4 regions of the Neobacillus sp. DHD-1R genome follow, and region 4 is predicted to be linked to each of the others. Evidence: riboswitches for the same ligand, from Rfam matches in the RefSeq annotation. Region 4 holds a riboswitch; each other region holds the start of a gene.
The links. A riboswitch is a leader RNA that binds a small molecule or an ion and turns the genes downstream of it on or off. The one in region 4 is predicted to bind S-adenosylmethionine.
Positions count from the first base shown of each region.

Region 1 (4,714 bases), 1.1 Mb from region 4:
AGTTTTATGGAATGAATGCACCGAAGACTGACCAAGAAAAAAATGACTTAATGTATTCGAAGGCATCTGTTGAGGTTACATACAATAACGGGAGCAAGAAAACTGTTCCACTAAGCTACGAAACTTTGTTTAGACCTGGTGATTTAATAAATGGAAAAGTTGCTGGAGTGACCACCAATGCAGCGGGTGAAATCCAAACAAGGGCCAATGGTACACCATATGTTTCATCAGCTCCAGACATGAATAGTCTTATGAAGGTTCCTGGTCTTCCTGAAAATACTTATTATTTAATCAGTCATTATGAATCAATGCCTAAAAATGAGAATGGTCTTGAAAATCCGGGAACCATGAGCTTAAGTACTGTTGAGATGGATCCTGCCACGGGCAAATTGACTGTTATTGATATTAAGCCAATTGACTTTTCTGAGGTAAATGGGATTTGGAAGCCTTGTGCTGGCTTATTAACTCCATGGAATACACATCTTGGATCAGAGGAAACCGATCCCGATGCAAGAGCCCATGAATTGAATCCTGCTTCTTCAGCAGTTACTAAGTTTATGCGGAATTATTATAACAATCCAAATTTAATAGGAAATCCCTACTATTATGGACATGTACCGGAAGTAACCGTTAAGGCAGATGGGTTTACTAGTGTTGTTAAACATTATAGCATGGGCAGAATGGCATTCGAACGCGTAAAGGTCATGCCAGATAACAAAACGGTTATTTATGGGGTGGACAGCAACCCTGGCGGATTATTTATGTATGTAGCAGATAAAGAGAAAGATTTATCAGCAGGTACGTTATATGCCGCCAAATGGGTGCAGACTGGAACTGAAAAAGGCGGTTCAGCCAATTTTGAATGGATTAAGCTTGGTCATTCTACAGATAAAGAAATTCAGAAGTTAGCAGACATAACAAATTTCAGTGATATCTTTGACGTAACCGACGACGCCGTTAAAGGGAAAAATGATGGTTATACCCCAATCAAAACAGCAGCTAACGGTAAAAAAGTAGAATGGGTTAAAGTGAAACCAGGAATGGACAAAGCGGCAGCATTCCTAGAGACACATCGTTATGCGGCATACCTTGGTGCAACAGTAGAATTTAATAAGATGGAAGGTCTTGATTTTAACGAAAAAGAAAATAAAGCCTACTTAGCCATCTCCTATCAAGAAGGGACGATGTTACCTGAACCAACAGCTCCCGTAGATGATATCCAATTACCGAAGATTAGTGCAGGAGGAATATACGAAGTCTCCTTCAAACCCAATCGGAAAACGAAAGATGGACAAAAGATAAACAGCCATTATGTACCTGTCAACATGTCTGGTTATTTAATGGGTGAGGATTTGACTGCTCCTGACGCTGATGGAAACACAGCCAACGTTGATAAAATTGCAAATCCTGATAATGTAATCTATTCACCAAAAATGAAAACACTATTTATCGCGGAGGATTCCGGTCTCCATGCAAATAATTACACATGGGCATACAATGTAGAGACTAAGAAACTTTCACGAATTCTCTCCGTACCTGGAGGCGGGGAATCGACTGGCTTACAGATGGTGGAGAACCTTGATGGCCATGCCTACCTCATGAACAGTTCGCAAAATCCGGGATATGTGGGGTATCTTTCGGGACTTCCCTCACTAGGTGAGGAAAAAAATAATAAATAGGATACTTTTCCTCTAAGTGGTCTTGTTTTATACAGGACTGCTTTTTTTTGTAACTATAAAAAAGAGAAAGCACCATATTAATACTTGCTTTCTCTTTTCGACCTTTTGTCGCTAATCATTGCTACTTTCTTCGCGATCGTGTTCAACCTTATGTTCCTCAGGACTAAAACCAAATGGTCCTCTCGCCATGTGCTCTACCCGAAAGATAGCTACGATAACTTCAATTCTTACGGCTAGTAACCTCGGGCGGATTCGACCACGGCTTTCTATAACAAGAACATCCGTACCAACATCGAGCAGTTTTCCTGTAAAAGTTCCTTGAAGAGTTACAACCTCTACTTCCTTATTTAACAGCTCATGGGCAATTTGATGAAAATTTATCTCTGTCATAAACATCATCCTCCTTCACATTACAGTAAATGCAATTTATTGAAATTGGTATCGGTTTTTTTAAAAAAAATTTTTGGAAAATCAGTCCAAATTCTCGTTAAATTAGACTAATGACCTATTGAAAAAACGGTATTAACAAGAATTTTTAAAAAATTGTATTTTTTTATTTACATAAAACCTATTGGTATGGTAGGATTAATTCCATAAAATCAGTTAATCACTTATCAAGAGTGGCTTAGGGACTGGCCCAACGATGCCCGGCAACCTGCACAGCAAGGTGCCAATTCCAGCAAAATGTGAAGTCATTTTGGGAGATAAGGTGTTCACCATACTAGTGGTAACACCTTTCCGAAGGGGAAAGGTGTTTTTTGTGGAATGGGTGCTGAGCGTTACATTGATGAATGATGCTCATGCTAATGATCCGAAAGGAGGCGAATCAAGCTGAACACTGATGAGAAGGAAGAACTCCTTGCCCATATTGAGAAAATGATGGAATCACTGAAATTTGGTTCGATCACACTAGTTGTCCAGGACGGCAAGATTGTCCAAATTGAGAAAAACGAAAAGGTTCGTCTTCAACCAAATAAAAATCGCTGACTAGAGAAACTAGAGGCGGTCTTCACTTTACAAGAGTGGAAGACTGTCTTTTTTAATGGAAAAAAGGAGGCATATGACCATGAATTCTGCAATAACCTATCAAAATTGGCAACAAATATCAGATACATTCCCTATTGAGGATGAAACCAAAGGGGCACGTTCCGTTTTAGAATGGGCTTACAATTCCTATCCTGAAGAGCAGATCGTCTATTCATCAAGTTTTGGGGCAGAGGCGATTGTGTTAATCGATCTAATCGCACAGGTAAAACCAGATGCCCATATTGTTTTTTTAGACACTGGACTGCACTTTCCAGAAACATACGAGGTGATTGATAAAATAGAAGCCCGTTTCCCAACGCTCCGAATCGAGCGGAAACTGCCAAAGGTTAGTCTCGATGAACAAGCGGCAGAATATGGCTCAGCTTTATGGAAAAGGGATCCGAACCAGTGCTGCCATATTCGCAAGGTCATACCATTAAGAGAAACGTTAACGGCTAAACAAGCGTGGATATCCGGTCTTCGCCGAGAACAGTCACCGACAAGAGCCAACACTGAATTCATCAATAAGGATGAAAAATTCGAGAATATTAAAATTTGCCCATTGATTCATTGGACATGGGATGAGGTTTGGGACTATATCAAGAAAAAAGATCTTCCATACAACACCCTGCATGATCATAATTATCCAAGCATCGGCTGTTTCCCTTGTACACAACCTGTTGGGGACGATGGGGATTCACGAGCAGGACGCTGGGTAGGAAGCGGCAAGACGGAGTGTGGTCTACACACCCGTTAATGGAGGCTAAAGGAGGGTATTATCTTTGCTCACAATTATTGCAGTAAGTATTGGTTTATTTTTTGCCATAAATATTGGTGCCAGCGGTGCTGCGGCCTCGATGGGCATCGCTTATGGAGCAGGAGTTGTAAAAAAACGATTTGCCCTGCTCCTGTGCAGTATCGCTGTATTCTTTGGCGCATGGCTTGGCGGGGGAGAAGTGGTTAAAACAATTGGGAGCGGGATTGTACCAAACAGTACCTTTACCATCCCAATTGCCTTAATTGTGTTAGCTTCAGCGGCATTATCCTTATTTTTAGCCAACATCTTCGGAATTCCGCTATCAACTAGTGAAGTGGCAGTAGGTTCCGTCATTGGGGCAGGGATTGTTTACCAATCTGTTTTTGTAAGCAAAATAGTCTGGATCATGTTTTTTTGGCTGCTTACCCCATTCGCGGCATTTATCATCGCCATCTTAGCTTCTTATTTATTAAAAAATAAACGGCTAAAAAAATGGATGGCAGCGCCGAAAGCCGTTCCGTTCTTGTCTGCGCTTGTCGTATTTATGGGATTATTTGAGGCCTTTTCAGCCGGCATGAACAATGTTGCGAATGCAGTTGGTCCATTGGTGGGAGCCAACATTCTCTCAACTGGAGATGGGATCTTCTGGGGTGGCTTATTCGTGGCAGGCGGGGCGCTGCTGCTCGGGCATCGCGTCCTTGAAACAAATGGTAAGAAAATAACGACACTTAAACTGGAAGAGGGCTGTGTGATTTCAGGGACGGGTGCAACCATTGTAACTATAGCATCCGTGTTTGGGATTCCTGTCCCGTTAACACAAATCACCACCTCCTCCATTATCGGTATGGGCTTTGCCAAGCAGGGGAAGTCGGTACTGAAAAAAGGGATTGTTGTTCAATTACTTACCGTTTGGATTGTGTCGCCTGTTTTATCAATGGTGTTATCCTATACACTCATTCAATTGATCATTGAACATAATTTCTACCCTATTATTGCAATGGTTGGAGGACTCATTTCTGTCTTCGGTGTTCTTTCCTTAATGAAAAGGCAGAAGCCAACGATAACCGCGAACCCAGAGGTTGTGAAAGAGTAAATATTAGGTTGTGAGATAATGAAAGTTGGTGTCTCACCTTAAGTGTTGATTATCCGCCAGTAACACCTAATTCAGTATTGTTCTTAATTTATATAATAGAAGGGACTAGATTATACATGTCATTTTTACCAGCACCTCATGGAGGGAAACTTATCCAAG
Region 1 is NZ_CM173232.1:2,266,290-2,271,003, forward strand. Features, by position in the region: gene AC3ANL_RS10930 (PhoX family protein) at 1-1,679, shown strand, start outside; gene AC3ANL_RS10935 (hypothetical protein) at 1,791-2,069, opposite strand; SAM riboswitch class I at 2,288-2,390, shown strand; gene AC3ANL_RS10940 (YezD family protein) at 2,556-2,666, shown strand; gene AC3ANL_RS10945 (phosphoadenylyl-sulfate reductase) at 2,746-3,462, shown strand; gene cysP (sulfate permease) at 3,488-4,555, shown strand; gene sat (sulfate adenylyltransferase) at 4,672-4,714, shown strand, end outside.
Region 1: it holds a riboswitch for S-adenosylmethionine, as region 4 does, so the genes downstream of both, AC3ANL_RS10940 (YezD family protein) here and AC3ANL_RS05215 (methionine ABC transporter ATP-binding protein) in region 4, are expected to answer to the same signal.

Region 2 (4,714 bases), 2.5 Mb from region 4:
TGATATTTTCAACGCCCAGCTTTTCTGCTGTTTCTTTGGCCACATCTATTTCACTAAAACCATTGCGCTCAAAACCGACAGAGAATGTTTTAATGGCCGGATGAAATTCCTTTGCAATTGATGCAATAATCGAAGAATCAATACCTCCAGAAAGGAAGGAACCAACTGGAACGTCACTGCGCATATGTTTTTCAACTGAATCATATAAAACATCTTTAATTTCTTTAATAAAATCTGCTTCTGATTTTTGGACTGGCTTAAAATGTGCCTTCCAATATTTTTTCATTTCCATTTTAGAGCCAATCTTTTTTATAAAATAATGGCCTGGCTCGAGCTTTTTAATACCATCTGATAACGTATATGGTTCAGGAACAAATTGATAGGTTAAATAATGCTGTAAGGAATCATAATTGAGAACATCATTCTCTAAGGCAAGCAGAATGCTTTTTTTCTCTGAACCAAAAAATGTTCTCTCACCATCTTCTAAATAAAAGAATGGTTTAATTCCAAATGGATCACGGGCGCCATATAGCGTCTGTTCTTGTTTATCCCAAATCACAAAAGCAAACATGCCGCGAAGCTTTTCAACTGCTTTTTCCTTCATATGGCTATATAGAGCAATAATTACTTCGGTATCAGAACTAGTCGCAAATGATAGTCCTTCTTTGAGCAATTCTTCACGAAGCTCCACATAATTATAAATTTCCCCATTGAAGATAATCCAGTAGCGCTCATTTTCATACGTTAATGGCTGATGACCACTTTCAATATCAATTATACTCAAACGGCGGAAGCCGAATTGAATATGGTCATCATAATAAAAGCCATCATCATCCGGTCCACGATGGGTAATTATATCGTTCATTTGTTTAAACTGCTGTTTTTGTTCATCGCTATAGTTTTGTGTTATGTCGTGTACACAACCGATAAAACCACACATTATGTACCTCACCTACTTCAATTTAATTAAAATGTTCTTTGAAAAAACATCTCTCTTATACTACCACTATTATGGCGAAAATGGCACTGTAACATTAGAAAATTTACTGTACAATCATTTTTCACTTCTATAGTCCTACTTAAACATTGTACTTAATTTTATAACATCCATAACATTAAAACAGACGAAAAATAGAAAAAGGAGTTACATCAAAATGCAACTCCCCTTTATGTGTTTTGCTTCTGCATCTAATCAAGGCGCAAGAGCTTTTTAGATTATAGATTAGCTTGCTGGCGTAATGCCTCTGCTTTATCTGTGCGCTCCCAAGGCAGGTCAACATCTGTACGGCCAAAGTGTCCGTATGCAGCTGTCTGCTTGTAGATTGGACGGCGAAGGTTAAGCATCTTGATGATTCCTGCTGGGCGAAGATCAAAGTTTTCGCTGACAAGATCCACTAATATATCCTCGTTAACTTTACCAGTTCCAAACGTATCAACAGCAATTGAAACGGGTCTAGCAACACCAATGGCATAGGCAAGCTGAACTTCTACTTTTTCTGCAAGTCCTGCAGCAACAATATTTTTTGCAACATAACGAGCAGCATATGCAGCAGAACGGTCAACCTTGGTAGGATCTTTTCCAGAAAAGGCACCACCGCCATGACGAGCATAACCTCCGTAAGTATCAACGATGATTTTGCGGCCTGTTAAACCTGCATCTCCTTGTGGTCCACCGATAACAAAGCGTCCAGTAGGATTAATGAAATATTTTGTATTTTCATCGATTAGTTCTTGTGGAACAACCGGATTGATGACATATTCTTTTACATTACGTTGGATTTGCTCTAACGTAATTTCTGGATGATGTTGGGTTGAAATAACGATTGTATCAATTCGAACTGGTTTGTCATTCTCATCATACTCTACTGTTACTTGAGTCTTTCCGTCTGGACGAAGGTAAGGAAGTAATTCTTCTTTACGAACTTCTGTTAAACGACGAGCAAGCTTGTGTGCAAGTGAGATGGGAAGAGGCATAAGTTCTTTTGTTTCATTACATGCAAAACCGAACATTAACCCTTGGTCTCCCGCACCAATCGCTTCAATTTCCTCATCAGACATTTGACCTTCACGTGCCTCAAGGGCATGGTTAACACCCATGGCGATATCTGGTGATTGTTCATCAATAGAAGTTAAAACCGCACAAGTTTCGGAATCAAAGCCATACTTAGCACGATTGTATCCGATGCCTTTAATGGTTTCACGAACAATTTTTGGAATATCAACGTAAGTAGAGGTAGTGATTTCGCCTGTAACAAGCACTAATCCTGTTGTTACTGAAGTTTCAGCCGCAACACGGGCATTAGCATCTTTGGCTAAGATAGCATCTAAAATGGAATCAGAAATTTGGTCACAGATCTTGTCCGGATGACCTTCAGTAACTGATTCAGAAGTGAACAAACGACGTTTTGTTGACATCTGAATTCCTCCTATATTTTTGAAATAAAGTGAGGTTAACTGTATAGGGCTGGTGTGAACTTGCCGTTAAACCTCAAGTTGATACGGAACTCATTCCCTTAATAGTATGAAATAAACATGGGATTATTATTAGCAAAACTATCAACTGTCCTAACCCTTTAGCAAATTCTTACGATGGAATAAAAAGCAGCACCTATGTAGCACGTAAAATTTTGCTAAAAATACAAAAAAACCCTTCCATCGTGTGAGGAAAGGTTGTTAGCAAAAGTTTTGCGTGCCTTTCACTCTTATCGTTCAAGGACTAGCCTTGCTTCAGGTTTAGCACCTTTGCCCGAAAAAATCATGATAAATAAAAAAACACTTTTATCAAATTTCCTTTTTCGTTTGCAGGTTGCTGGGTTTCATAGGGCCTGTCCCTCCACCAGCTCGGGATAAGAGAGTATCCGTTCAAGGGTAAATCATAACCCACACTGTCGAACAATGTCAATAAATTAATAATAAATTTTTAGTTAAAATAACCATTTGTGAACATCTTATACAAAACTTTTTTCTTTCCTATTTATATATAAGATGATATACCGTTTAGTGTAACTTCTATCTAAGCAAGAATTATTAGCAAATTTTTCAGAATAGTATAGACTATTAGAATTAATGTGTTATACTATTTATCATAATAAACATAAAAACATGGATAAAGGAAGGTTTCAGTCAATGAATTCTGTTCATATTCCAAATGAATTAACACAACTGTTGCAAGAAGGTCATGTTCAGGTACAATTATCCGTCCCTCAACTGGTCGAAAAAGTCTTAGCCCGAAATGAAGGATCGCTAACTTCATCAGGCGCAGTCAGTGTCTCGACTGGCAAATACACAGGCCGGTCACCACAGGATAAATATATTGTCATGGAAGAGTCATCGAAGGATAAAATTGCATGGGGTCCAAATCAACCAATTTCTGAAGAAGTTTTCACTAACCTGTATCAAAAGGTACTTGAATATTTAAAACAACAAGAGGAAATTTTTGTATTTAAAGGCTTCGCCGGTGCGGATCAAAAATCTCGTTTACCAATCCAAGTTGTCAATGAATATGCATGGCATAATCTATTCGCGCAACAGTTATTCATTCGTCCAACAGAAGAAGAATTGCTCACACATGATGCCGGATTTACTGTTATTTCTGCCCCAAACTTTAAGGCAGATCCAGCTGTTGATGGTACAAAATCTGAAACCTTCATTATTATTTCCTTTGAACGCCGAATTATTTTAATTGGTGGAACTGAGTATGCAGGGGAAATGAAAAAATCAATTTTTTCAGTAATGAATTATTTATTACCTGAGAATCATATTTTTTCTATGCATTGTTCAGCAAATGTCGGCCAAGAAGGCGACGTTGCCTTATTTTTTGGTTTGTCTGGAACAGGAAAAACGACTCTTTCTGCTGATGCCAATCGACGGCTTATTGGTGATGACGAGCATGGCTGGTCTTCCAATGGTGTCTTCAATATTGAGGGTGGCTGCTATGCTAAATGTATTAATCTTTCACGTGAAAAAGAGCCACAAATCTTTGATGCCATCCGGTTCGGTACCGTTCTTGAAAATGTGACAATCGATCTTGAATCAAGAATCCCTGATTATGATGATGGAACCCTGACAGAGAATACTAGAGCTGCCTACTCAATCGATGCCATAGAGAATATCATTCAGCCTAGTATTGCCGGACATCCAAATACGATTGTATTTTTAACAGCGGATGCCTTTGGAGTCTTACCTCCTATTGCAAAATTAACAAAGGAACAGGCCATGTACCACTTTTTAAGCGGCTATACCTCCAAGCTTGCCGGGACAGAGCGTGGAATAACTTCACCACAGGCAACCTTTTCTACCTGCTTTGGTGCACCATTCCTGCCACTTCCTGCGAACCGCTATGCAGACATGCTAGGTGAAAAAATATTGGAGCACAATGCCAATGTCTTTTTAGTCAATACTGGCTGGACCGGTGGTGAATATGGTGTCGGCAGCAGAATGAAGCTATCCTATACACGTGCAATGGTTCAAGCAGCACTCGAAGGTGAACTCAACCATGTGGAAACAGTTAAAGACGATATCTTTGGCTTAAATATACCGCTTCATATTGCAGGTGTACCTGATGAGGTTCTTCAGCCTAATAAAACATGGGCAGACCCACAGGCCTATGAAAAGAAAGCAAAAGAACTTGCAGCAAAGTTCCGCGAAAACTTCAAAAAATTCACGGATGTATCGGCTGAGATTGCAGAAAAAGGCGGTCCAATAGCTTAATTAA
Region 2 is NZ_CM173232.1:4,069,573-4,074,286, forward strand. Features, by position in the region: gene asnB (asparagine synthase (glutamine-hydrolyzing)) at 1-940, opposite strand, end outside; gene metK (methionine adenosyltransferase) at 1,216-2,415, opposite strand; SAM riboswitch class I at 2,700-2,853, opposite strand; gene pckA (phosphoenolpyruvate carboxykinase (ATP)) at 3,127-4,710, shown strand.
Region 2: it holds a riboswitch for S-adenosylmethionine, as region 4 does, so the genes downstream of both, metK (methionine adenosyltransferase) here and AC3ANL_RS05215 (methionine ABC transporter ATP-binding protein) in region 4, are expected to answer to the same signal.

Region 3 (4,714 bases), 110 kb from region 4:
AATACTGTCTAGAAGTAATTTTATATTAAAATTTCAAATAGACATGTCCTATACCATTACTACTTGCAAATATCTTCTTATTAACTTTTAGCGTCCATATGCTGACCAGTAACTGGATCTGTAGGGATTGTCTCACCATCGGCATAATGAGCATCATAAAAATTTCCAGCAGTATTGTGCATTGTCATTTTCACATCTAGCATTTCTAATTCTGGTTTTTTCCATTCTCTTTTCATTTAATCACCCCCTTTCAAAGTATTTTTTTAGTAACCGATACACTATTACAGCCCTCATTAAGATTCTATAGTCTGGGTTAGACATACTTTCTATTCTTGGACCTTTTTCACTTTTGGACAGTGCCGACCTTATTACACCTTCATCAAAGAATCTCATTGCATAGGATTCTTTTAAAAGTTCCTTAACTTCCTCAATGAGCATACTCCAATTTGGAATCATCCGATGAAGCCAATCTGCACCTTGAACACCTCTGACATATTGATTTAATCTAATTTGATTTGGCAGCACATTTTCTGTTGATCTTCGAATGAGCGCTCGGTCTACCCCATTTTGAACAAATTGATCCTCTGGTACAGAAAAACAAAAACGAGCTACTCGAATATCATTGGTAGGATCACGTTTCCAAAGTTTATATCGCAATGATAGTTTGGCATCAAGTGTACTCCCCGAATTCCACGTGGAGATATTTTCAAAGATAATTCTTCTTTGTTCATAAATATTTTGAGAGGCCAACCAGCCAGAGTTATCAATTCCATACTCCCTTAACTTTGAAAATACACCAGTCCTCTCGGCGAGGTCTGAGTTAATTAAAGTCGGAACATCTAATGATCTATTGATAGGTATCATTTGATTAATGAAAGGAAAGCTCTTTCTAATAATATAAGGAAGCAATCGAAATCTGGCTCCTCCGATATTCAGACTATATTGATGTAATTCTTGAATAAGACGCAGCCACTTTAACTTTTTTAATAGAATGGCATAATAATCTAGAGCTGAGCCCCATGATATAGTCGAATTACCTTTATCACCATTTAGTAAAATTCCAACACCTTTTTTGTGTGCTTCCTCAAAAATGCCCCTTAACCAGAATGAATTTTCAGTAAATTTGTAAGGCATTTCCATTACATCCAGATACTCATCGATTTCGGTATAAGAACTTCTCCCGTCAAAATCATAGTAATGGTCAGAAATTCCGCCTACATATTCAACCGTTTTCTTAATTAATGGTCTCTCGTCCGGCATTAATCGCTTATGAGTGAAATCTACGAAATCCATTGGTGGAATATAACTGAAAGTATGTAAGGTCTTATTTTCTTTTCGCAGTTCTTTTGCTGCAAACCCTACAATTGAGCCTGAATCTAACCCCCCGCTTAATTGGGAACCAACTTCTCGGTACGTTCGTAACCTACAGTTTACTGCCTTCTGAAAAACCTCTTGAAATGCCTCTACATATTCTTCGTTTGACTTTAATTTTATTTTTTCTTTAGGAGTAAATGTACCGTAGCGTTTTAGGTGAATTCCTTCTCCAACAATTGATATAGAATGAAATGGTGGTACTTGATCTATATTTTTAAACGGAGTCATCCGAGCATCCACCGTATCAATCATTCCAGTAATAGCTAAAAATTCAGCGATATAATTTTCGTTTAATTGCTTCTTAACATAGGGCAAGGATAATAATGATTCAATGGTTGTACAGAAGGTGAATCGTGAATTATTTTTGAAATAATATAGTGTTCTATATCCAGATGGATCTCTTGCACCAAAAAATTGTTGTTTCCTTTCGTCCCAAATCATAAAGGCAAAATCGCCGACTAGATACTTGGGAGAATCTTCTTCCCATTTATGATACGAAAGCAAGATAAGTTCACTATCAGTGATTTCTTTCCTTCTTTCCTTTTTCACTTGTAATCTTTCAAATAGTTCTTCACGATTATCGATAATTGCATCTGCCGTAATAGCTAACTTCCTTTCATAATCATAGTAGGGAAGTTTTTCACCTATAGACTCCGGGGTAATCCACTGTGCATGGCAGCCAAGAAAAACTTTGTCGTTATGCCAGGTTTGCACATCATCGGCCGGATATTTTTCTAATTCTTTCATAATCCGGTTTCCGTGCTCTAGATTGATTGGTTCATCGTTTAAATGATATATTCCGGCTATAGCACTCATCTTTTCCTCCTGCCAGGCTTAAAATTCCATATTACCTTTAACCATTAGATTAAATTGTTCACTAAAAAGAACAAATATGTCATACTTAACTAATAGAAATTTGGTTAAATCTTAATCTCCACCGATTTAACTAAATAACCCTATTTTAATTGCATTAATTTAATGAATTATATTACTAATTACCTATTTAATCCTCTTTGTTAGTTCTTTATCAAGAACACCTAATAAAGTTATAATAAAGCCTTAAACTATTAGTGTCAATATTTTTTCGTTTAATAATTCTGGAGTTTTTAAATATTGTTATTAAATTAGGTTCTACATTAAAATGAATTATATAAAAACAAATTGACATCATCACTAATTTGTAGTAAATTTTATAAATAATCTAAATAATTATTTTCTTATCAAGAGAGGTTGAGGGAAGGGCCCTGCGACACCTCAGCAACCTTCAATGTTTTTTCTCATTGAAAAGGTGCTAAGTCCTGCAAATTCACTAATTTGCAAGATAAGAAGAATGACAAATGTGCTGCCTACAAAAGTCTTCTTCTTATGAGAAGACTTTTTTTATTTATCAAAAAGCTTTATCACTCAATCGCGTTAATGTTAAACATAATAATCATTTATTACTAGGAGCGTGCCTTATGTACAAAATCGATACGAAACTTGCTCAAATCGGCAACCGCAGCGAAACAACAACTGGAACGGTGAATCCACCTATTTATTTTTCAACTGCCTTCCGCCATGAGGGAATTGGGCAATCAACAGGGTTTGACTATACCCGAACAGGAAATCCAACACGTCAGCTTCTTGAAAAAACAATTGCTGATTTAGAGGACGGCGATCAAGGCTTTGCCTGCAGTTCTGGGATGGCAGCCATCCTAACGATCCTCTCTTTATTTGAATCTGGTGATGAATGGATTGTAAGTGAAGATTTATATGGCGGCACCTACCGTCTATTAGAAAAGGGCTATAAAAAATGGGGCTTGAACACTCAATATGTTAATACCTGTTGTCCGGAAGAGATTGAAAAGAAAATTACGCCAAATACAAAGGCTATTTTCTTGGAGACACCAACCAATCCCCTCATGCAAGAATCAGATATTGCAGCTGTTTCAGAAATTGCCAAAAAACATGGGCTTTTATTAATAGTAGATAATACATTTTATACGCCACTATTACAGAAGCCAATTACCCTTGGCGCGGATATTGTCATCCACAGTGCAACGAAATACTTGGGGGGCCATAATGATGTTCTCGCCGGGCTGGTTGTTGCAAAAGGGAAGGAACTTTGTGAAGCATTGGCCTTTCACCATAACGGTGCCGGGGCAGTGCTTAGTCCGTTCGACTCTTGGTTATTAATGCGCGGAATGAAAACTTTATCGCTTCGAATGGACAGACATGAAAAAAATGCAAAAAAGATTGTTGAGTTCCTTTCTCAGCATGTAGCTGTATCAGATGTGCTTTATCCAGGCAGAGGTGGAATGGTGTCCTTCAGAGTACAAGAAGAATCATGGATTAATCCTTTCCTACAAGGCCTAAGACTCATTTGTTTTGCTGAAAGCCTTGGTGGTACGGAAAGCTTTATTACCTATCCAGCAACGCAGACCCATGCCGATATTCCTGTAGAGGTTCGGACCCAATCAGGTGTCGATAATTGTTTATTACGTTTTTCGGTTGGAATCGAAGATGCACAAGACATCATTGAAGATTTGCAACAGGCATTTGCCCATATTAAAGAAGGAGTGATCGCATAATGGCACACGATGAATATAGTTTTGAAACCCGGCTCCTTCATAATAAGCATAAAATTGATCCGACAACAGGAGCAGTGAGTGTACCGATTCAACACGCCTCCACCTTCCATCAAGCTGATTTTGATCAGTTTGGTAAATATGATTATGGCCGTAGTTTAAATCCAACACGGGAAGCTCTTGAAGATGTAATTGCAGAACTAGAGGGCGGTGTAAAAGGGTTTGCCTTTTCATCTGGGATGGCTGCTATTTCGACGGCCTTTCTGCTCCTTTCAGCTGGAGACCATATTGTGATAACAGAAGATGTCTATGGCGGGACGTTTCGGATGGTCACCCAAGTCCTTACTCGGTTAGGCATTCAGCATACGTTTGTCGATATGACGAATTTAGAGGAAGTCAAACAAGCGATTCAGCCAAATACAAAGGCGTTCTATGTGGAGACCCCATCGAATCCGTTAATGAAAGTAACGGATATTAGAGCGATTAGCAGGATCGCAAAAGAGGTTAACGCATTAACCTTTGTCGATAACACGTTCCTTACTCCATCCCACCAGAAGCCACTGGAATTAGGAGCAGATGTCGTGCTCCATAGCGCAACGAAATTTTTAGCAGGTCACAGTGATGTCGTAGCTGGACTAGCTGTGGTAAACAGCGAAGACTTAGCCAAAAGATTAGGCTTTTTGCAAAATGGCTTTGGCGCGATCTTAGGTGTGCAGGATGCATGGCTCGTGTTAAGAGGAATCAAGACGCTGCATGTTCGGTTAGAACAATCT
Region 3 is NZ_CM173232.1:1,230,667-1,235,380, reverse strand. Features, by position in the region: gene AC3ANL_RS05795 (paeninodin family lasso peptide) at 81-236, opposite strand; gene AC3ANL_RS05790 (asparagine synthase-related protein) at 241-2,190, opposite strand; SAM riboswitch class I at 2,589-2,702, shown strand; gene AC3ANL_RS05785 (methionine biosynthesis PLP-dependent protein) at 2,832-3,944, shown strand; gene metC (cystathionine beta-lyase) at 3,944-4,714, shown strand, end outside.
Region 3: it holds a riboswitch for S-adenosylmethionine, as region 4 does, so the genes downstream of both, AC3ANL_RS05785 (methionine biosynthesis PLP-dependent protein) here and AC3ANL_RS05215 (methionine ABC transporter ATP-binding protein) in region 4, are expected to answer to the same signal.

Region 4 (4,714 bases):
CTTAACTTTTTGTATTTTTTAGAATAAACACCGATTGGCTCGATGTGAATTCCGCCAGCATTCACAAAACCATAGCCAAATTCTTTATTTTGAGATTCTAAATACGGAATATGTTGGAAATAGTTTGCATCTAATTCTTTTGATGCTAACGCTTTGTTTGGTAAAACATAATCAGTGAATGTTTTAATTTCTAAGTCAATACCCTTTTCTTTTAAAATCGGTTTAGCTTTTTCTAGAATTTCTGCATGAGGTACAGTTGATGCTCCAACTACTAATTTTGTTGTTTTGCTGTTATCTTCATTCGTACCTTGAGACTTTTCTTCGGCTTTACCACAAGCACCTAATGCTAGTACAATTGTTAAAGCTAATAATAATGTTAACCATTTTTTCATGTTGACCTCTCCTTTTATCTTTTATCTAATTTTGAAGTGATAAAATCACCAATAAATTGAATCACAAACACAATAAGTAAAATAATGACTGTAGCCACAATAGTTACATCATTTTGATTACGCTGGTATCCGTAGTTGTAAGCGAGATTCCCTAAACCACCAGCTCCAATTGCACCAGCCATCGCTGTGTAACCAACAAGGGCAATCGCCGTAACGGTAATCCCTGAAATAAGGGCAGGCATTGATTCTGGCAATAATACCTTCCAGATAATTGTGCCGGTTGAAGCACCCATTGATCTAGCAGCTTCAATGACCCCTTTATTAATTTCCCTTAGGCCAATTTCCACCATTCTCGCGTAAAACGGGGCGGCACCAATGATTAGTGCGGGTAGTGCTGCATTTTCCCCAATCATAGATCCGACCAAGAAGGTTGTAAATGGTATTAATAAAACGATTAGAATAATGAAGGGAATAGATCGGAAAATATTAACGATTGCACTAATAACTGTGTTAATTGGTTTATTTTCCCACATATTCCCTTTCGCAGTGAGAAATAAAATTAACCCAAGAATCGCACCTAAAATAAATGTGGCAAGAACAGAAATACCGGTCATATAAAGAGTATTTTTTGTTTCATCCCACATAATCAACCAATCAACATTTGGAAAATATTGTTTAATCATTCGTAACCACCTCCACTCCTACTTGCTGGGAACGAATGAAATCAACCGCTTTGTCGACTTCTTCTTCGTTACCGTCGATATGAATGAACAGGGTTCCATATGATCCACTTTGTGTTTGCGATATTTTTCCTTGCAGGATATTAACCGTCACGTTATGATGGCGGATTAAATTCGTAATGACAGGCTGTTCTGCTGACTCGCCAATAAAGGTTAACTGGACAATAAGTCCTGAACGATAGTGGTCAAGCAAATGTTCCGCTGTTTCCTTTGTCTCCTCCGGCTCCGATACCTGCTGCACGAATCGTTTCGTAATTGACTGCTGCGGATTTTTAAAGACATCCAATACAGAACCAAGTTCTACCACTTTTCCGCTTTCCATTACGGCAACCCGGTGACAAATTTTACGAATAACATGCATTTCATGTGTAATTAACACAATCGTTAAACCAAGACGTTTATTAATATCGACCAGCAATTCCAAGATAGAATCTGTGGTTTGCGGATCGAGTGCTGAAGTGGCTTCATCACATAGTAGTACTTTGGGATTATTAGCGAGCGCCCGTGCAATCCCGACTCTCTGCTTTTGTCCTCCGGAAAGTTGTGACGGATAAGCATTTTCGCGGCCTTCCAGACCCACCAACTTAATGAGCTCGTCTACTCTTTTCTTTCTTTGCGGCCCCTTGACACCTGCAATTTCGAGTGGAAAAGCAATATTTTCACTAACGGTTCTGGACCACAGTAAGTTGAAGTGTTGGAAAATCATGCTGATTTCCTGACGTGCTTTTCGAAGTTCTGCGCCCTTAATCTTTGATATGACCCGGCCGGCAACTGTTACACTTCCTTCGGTTGGAAGCTCCAATCCATTTAACATCCGGATCAAGGTGCTTTTTCCAGCACCACTATAACCAATGACCCCGAAAATTTCTCCTTCTTGAATTTCAAGATTCACATCATCGACTGCTTTTAATTCACCTTGTTTAGAAGGGAAGATTTTCCGGGCGTTTTTTATTGAAATCACTGTATCACCTACTTTTTATCCTGATTACGGAAACTTGTAACATGTACTGATTCTTTGAATATAGGGTTTGATTGTTATGGCGAAAAGATTCTACTATTTTGGAAAAATAAAAAACCTTCCTGCGCAGGCAGAAAGGCATAATAAATATAACCTTTCTCCCATCTTCCAAAGCTTATGCTTTGTGTGAATTGGCACCATTTCAATATAAATATTGACGGTTGCCGGGCTTCATCGGGCACATCCCTCCACCTCTCTTGATAAGAGTAAACAGCATACTATATTCAATTAATACGTTAATTTGTGTAAGTAAGTTATTTTACAAAAGTTATCGTATCACGGATAAAAAAGGGTGTCAACAAAAAATCATCATATTCGAAAAATTAAATCAAGGAAAATTTAGGCATTTGTTTTCAATGATGCTAAACCTGTCGCTGCTTCAATTGCTGCTTCAAGGTCCTCAATTAAGTCCTCCACATTCTCAATTCCAATCGAAAGGCGAATTAAATCCTCCGATACACCGGCAGCTTTAAGTCCTTCGGCATCAAGTTGCTGATGCGTTGTGCTGGCAGGATGAATGATTAAACTTTTCGCATCGCCCACATTGGCCACATGTGCCCAAAGTGTTAAAGAGTCAATTAGTTTTGCTCCTGCTTCTTTTCCGCCTTTGATACCAAAAACTACCATTGAGCCTGCACCTTTTGGTAAATATTTTTTCGCTAATTCATGGTCAGGGTGTGAGGCATGCCCTGGGTATGAGACCCATTCTACAGCAGGATGATTTAATAAATATTCAACCACTTGTTTTGTATTGGCCACATGCTCTTTCATCCGAACATGAAGAGTTTCTAATCCTAGTGTAAACTGGAAGGCATTTTGCGGACTTAAGGCAGGTCCTAAATCACGCAATAATTGGACACGTGCTTTGATAATATAGGCCACAGCCCCTAGTGCCTCTGCGTATACAAGTCCATGATAGCTCTCATCTGGCGTGGTGAAGCCAGGGAATTTTGGTGAATTCCAATCGAATTTACCGCCGTCAACAATAACGCCACCTGTTGACGTTCCATTTCCTAATAGCCATTTTGTTGCGGAGTGGACAACGATATCTGCCCCGTACTCAATCGGTCTGCAGAGATATGGTGTGGCAAAGGTATTATCAATGATTAACGGAACCCCAGCTTCATGAGCAATTTCTGCTACTTTTTCAATATCAAGGACACGTAAGCTTGGGTTTCCAATCGTTTCAGCAAAGACTGCCTTTGTTTTTTCAGAAATGGCAGCGCGGAAATTTTCAGGATCCTCCGCATCGACAAATTTCACCTTAATGCCGTATTTAGGCAAGGTAACTGCTAATAAATTATAAGTTCCCCCATAAAGATTTGAGGCAGAGACAATTTCATCGCCAGCTTCAGCAATGTTTAGAATAGCAAGTGTAATGGCAGCCATCCCGCTGGCAACAGCCAGTGCTCCCACACCACCTTCTAATAACGCCACTCTGTCCTCAAAAACAGTCGTGGTTGGGTTGTGGATTCGTGTATATATGTAACCTGGTTCTGCTAAGCTAAACAAGTTTGCCGCATGTTCCGTATTTTTAAATTGATAGGCATTGTTTTGATAAATTGGCACAGCACGCGCACCCGTTACCGGGTCTGGAGACAACCCTCCATGAACACTTAATGTTTCAAACCGATACTTCTTTTGATCCTCTCCCATTACACTCGCTCCTCCTTTTAACAATCAAATTGAAAAACCCCCGCTTCCAAAGAAGAGGGGGTCCACTCTTCTCATCTTCCAGAGCTATTGCTCTGCTGGATTTAGCACCGTGTTATAAACCGGTTGCCGGGCTTCAAAGGGCCAGTCCCTCCGCCACTCTCGATAAGAATATGCATCGTTCAATTGTTGTCTATTAATAGAATATTTAAATAAAACAATACAGCAAGTTTAATTCCGAGTCAATACCTTTGATTAAATTACTTTTGCAAAATTTTCCTGTGCTTTTGTTAAAAAGAAAATGGATTCTAGTAATAGAGTGGTTCTTAGTGGCGCAGATACCTTTAAATGTCCTTTTCGCTCCAAAACGCGCAGTTGCTCCGTCCCTTCAAACAGCTGTTTCATTGCGCTATGAGTTCCGCTGATCGCATCTATTGTCTGTGACCCTTCTTGTACTTCTAGGAAAGAGATCCTGCCCTTTTTGATTACTAATTGAATCGTTTGCTGCTCACAAAGAAATCTTACCGTGACATCTGCCTTGTCAATTAATCCACGAACATGTCTTTGCAGATTAAAATTCTCTAAGAATGTTTGTGTCATCTCCCTCATTTCCATCACTCCGGTCTACTCGTTATATATATATCTTATTCCGCAAGCAGAACCGGAATCCTTTCCTAATCACTCGACATTTCTCACGGCTTTCAACTCATTTCCTGAGAAATATGTCGTTTTCCGAGAGTTAAGAGTGATTTACGTTGTGGACGAAGTGTCGGAAAATAGTCAATTATTCAACTTTTGTTTCTACCTATTTTTTATAAAATGAAAATATAAATTTGAGAGGAAGTGGAATATGTTTTTTAAACCACGTACTGAACCAATTGAAATAAAAATACTTCGCTCACTAAACACAC
Region 4 is NZ_CM173232.1:1,119,585-1,124,298, reverse strand. Features, by position in the region: gene AC3ANL_RS05225 (MetQ/NlpA family ABC transporter substrate-binding protein) at 1-392, opposite strand, end outside; gene AC3ANL_RS05220 (methionine ABC transporter permease) at 407-1,075, opposite strand; gene AC3ANL_RS05215 (methionine ABC transporter ATP-binding protein) at 1,068-2,093, opposite strand; SAM riboswitch class I at 2,249-2,357, opposite strand; gene AC3ANL_RS05210 (O-acetylhomoserine aminocarboxypropyltransferase/cysteine synthase family protein) at 2,490-3,806, opposite strand; SAM riboswitch class I at 3,875-3,975, opposite strand; gene AC3ANL_RS05205 (hypothetical protein) at 4,059-4,412, opposite strand; gene AC3ANL_RS05200 (nuclease-related domain-containing protein) at 4,654-4,714, shown strand, end outside.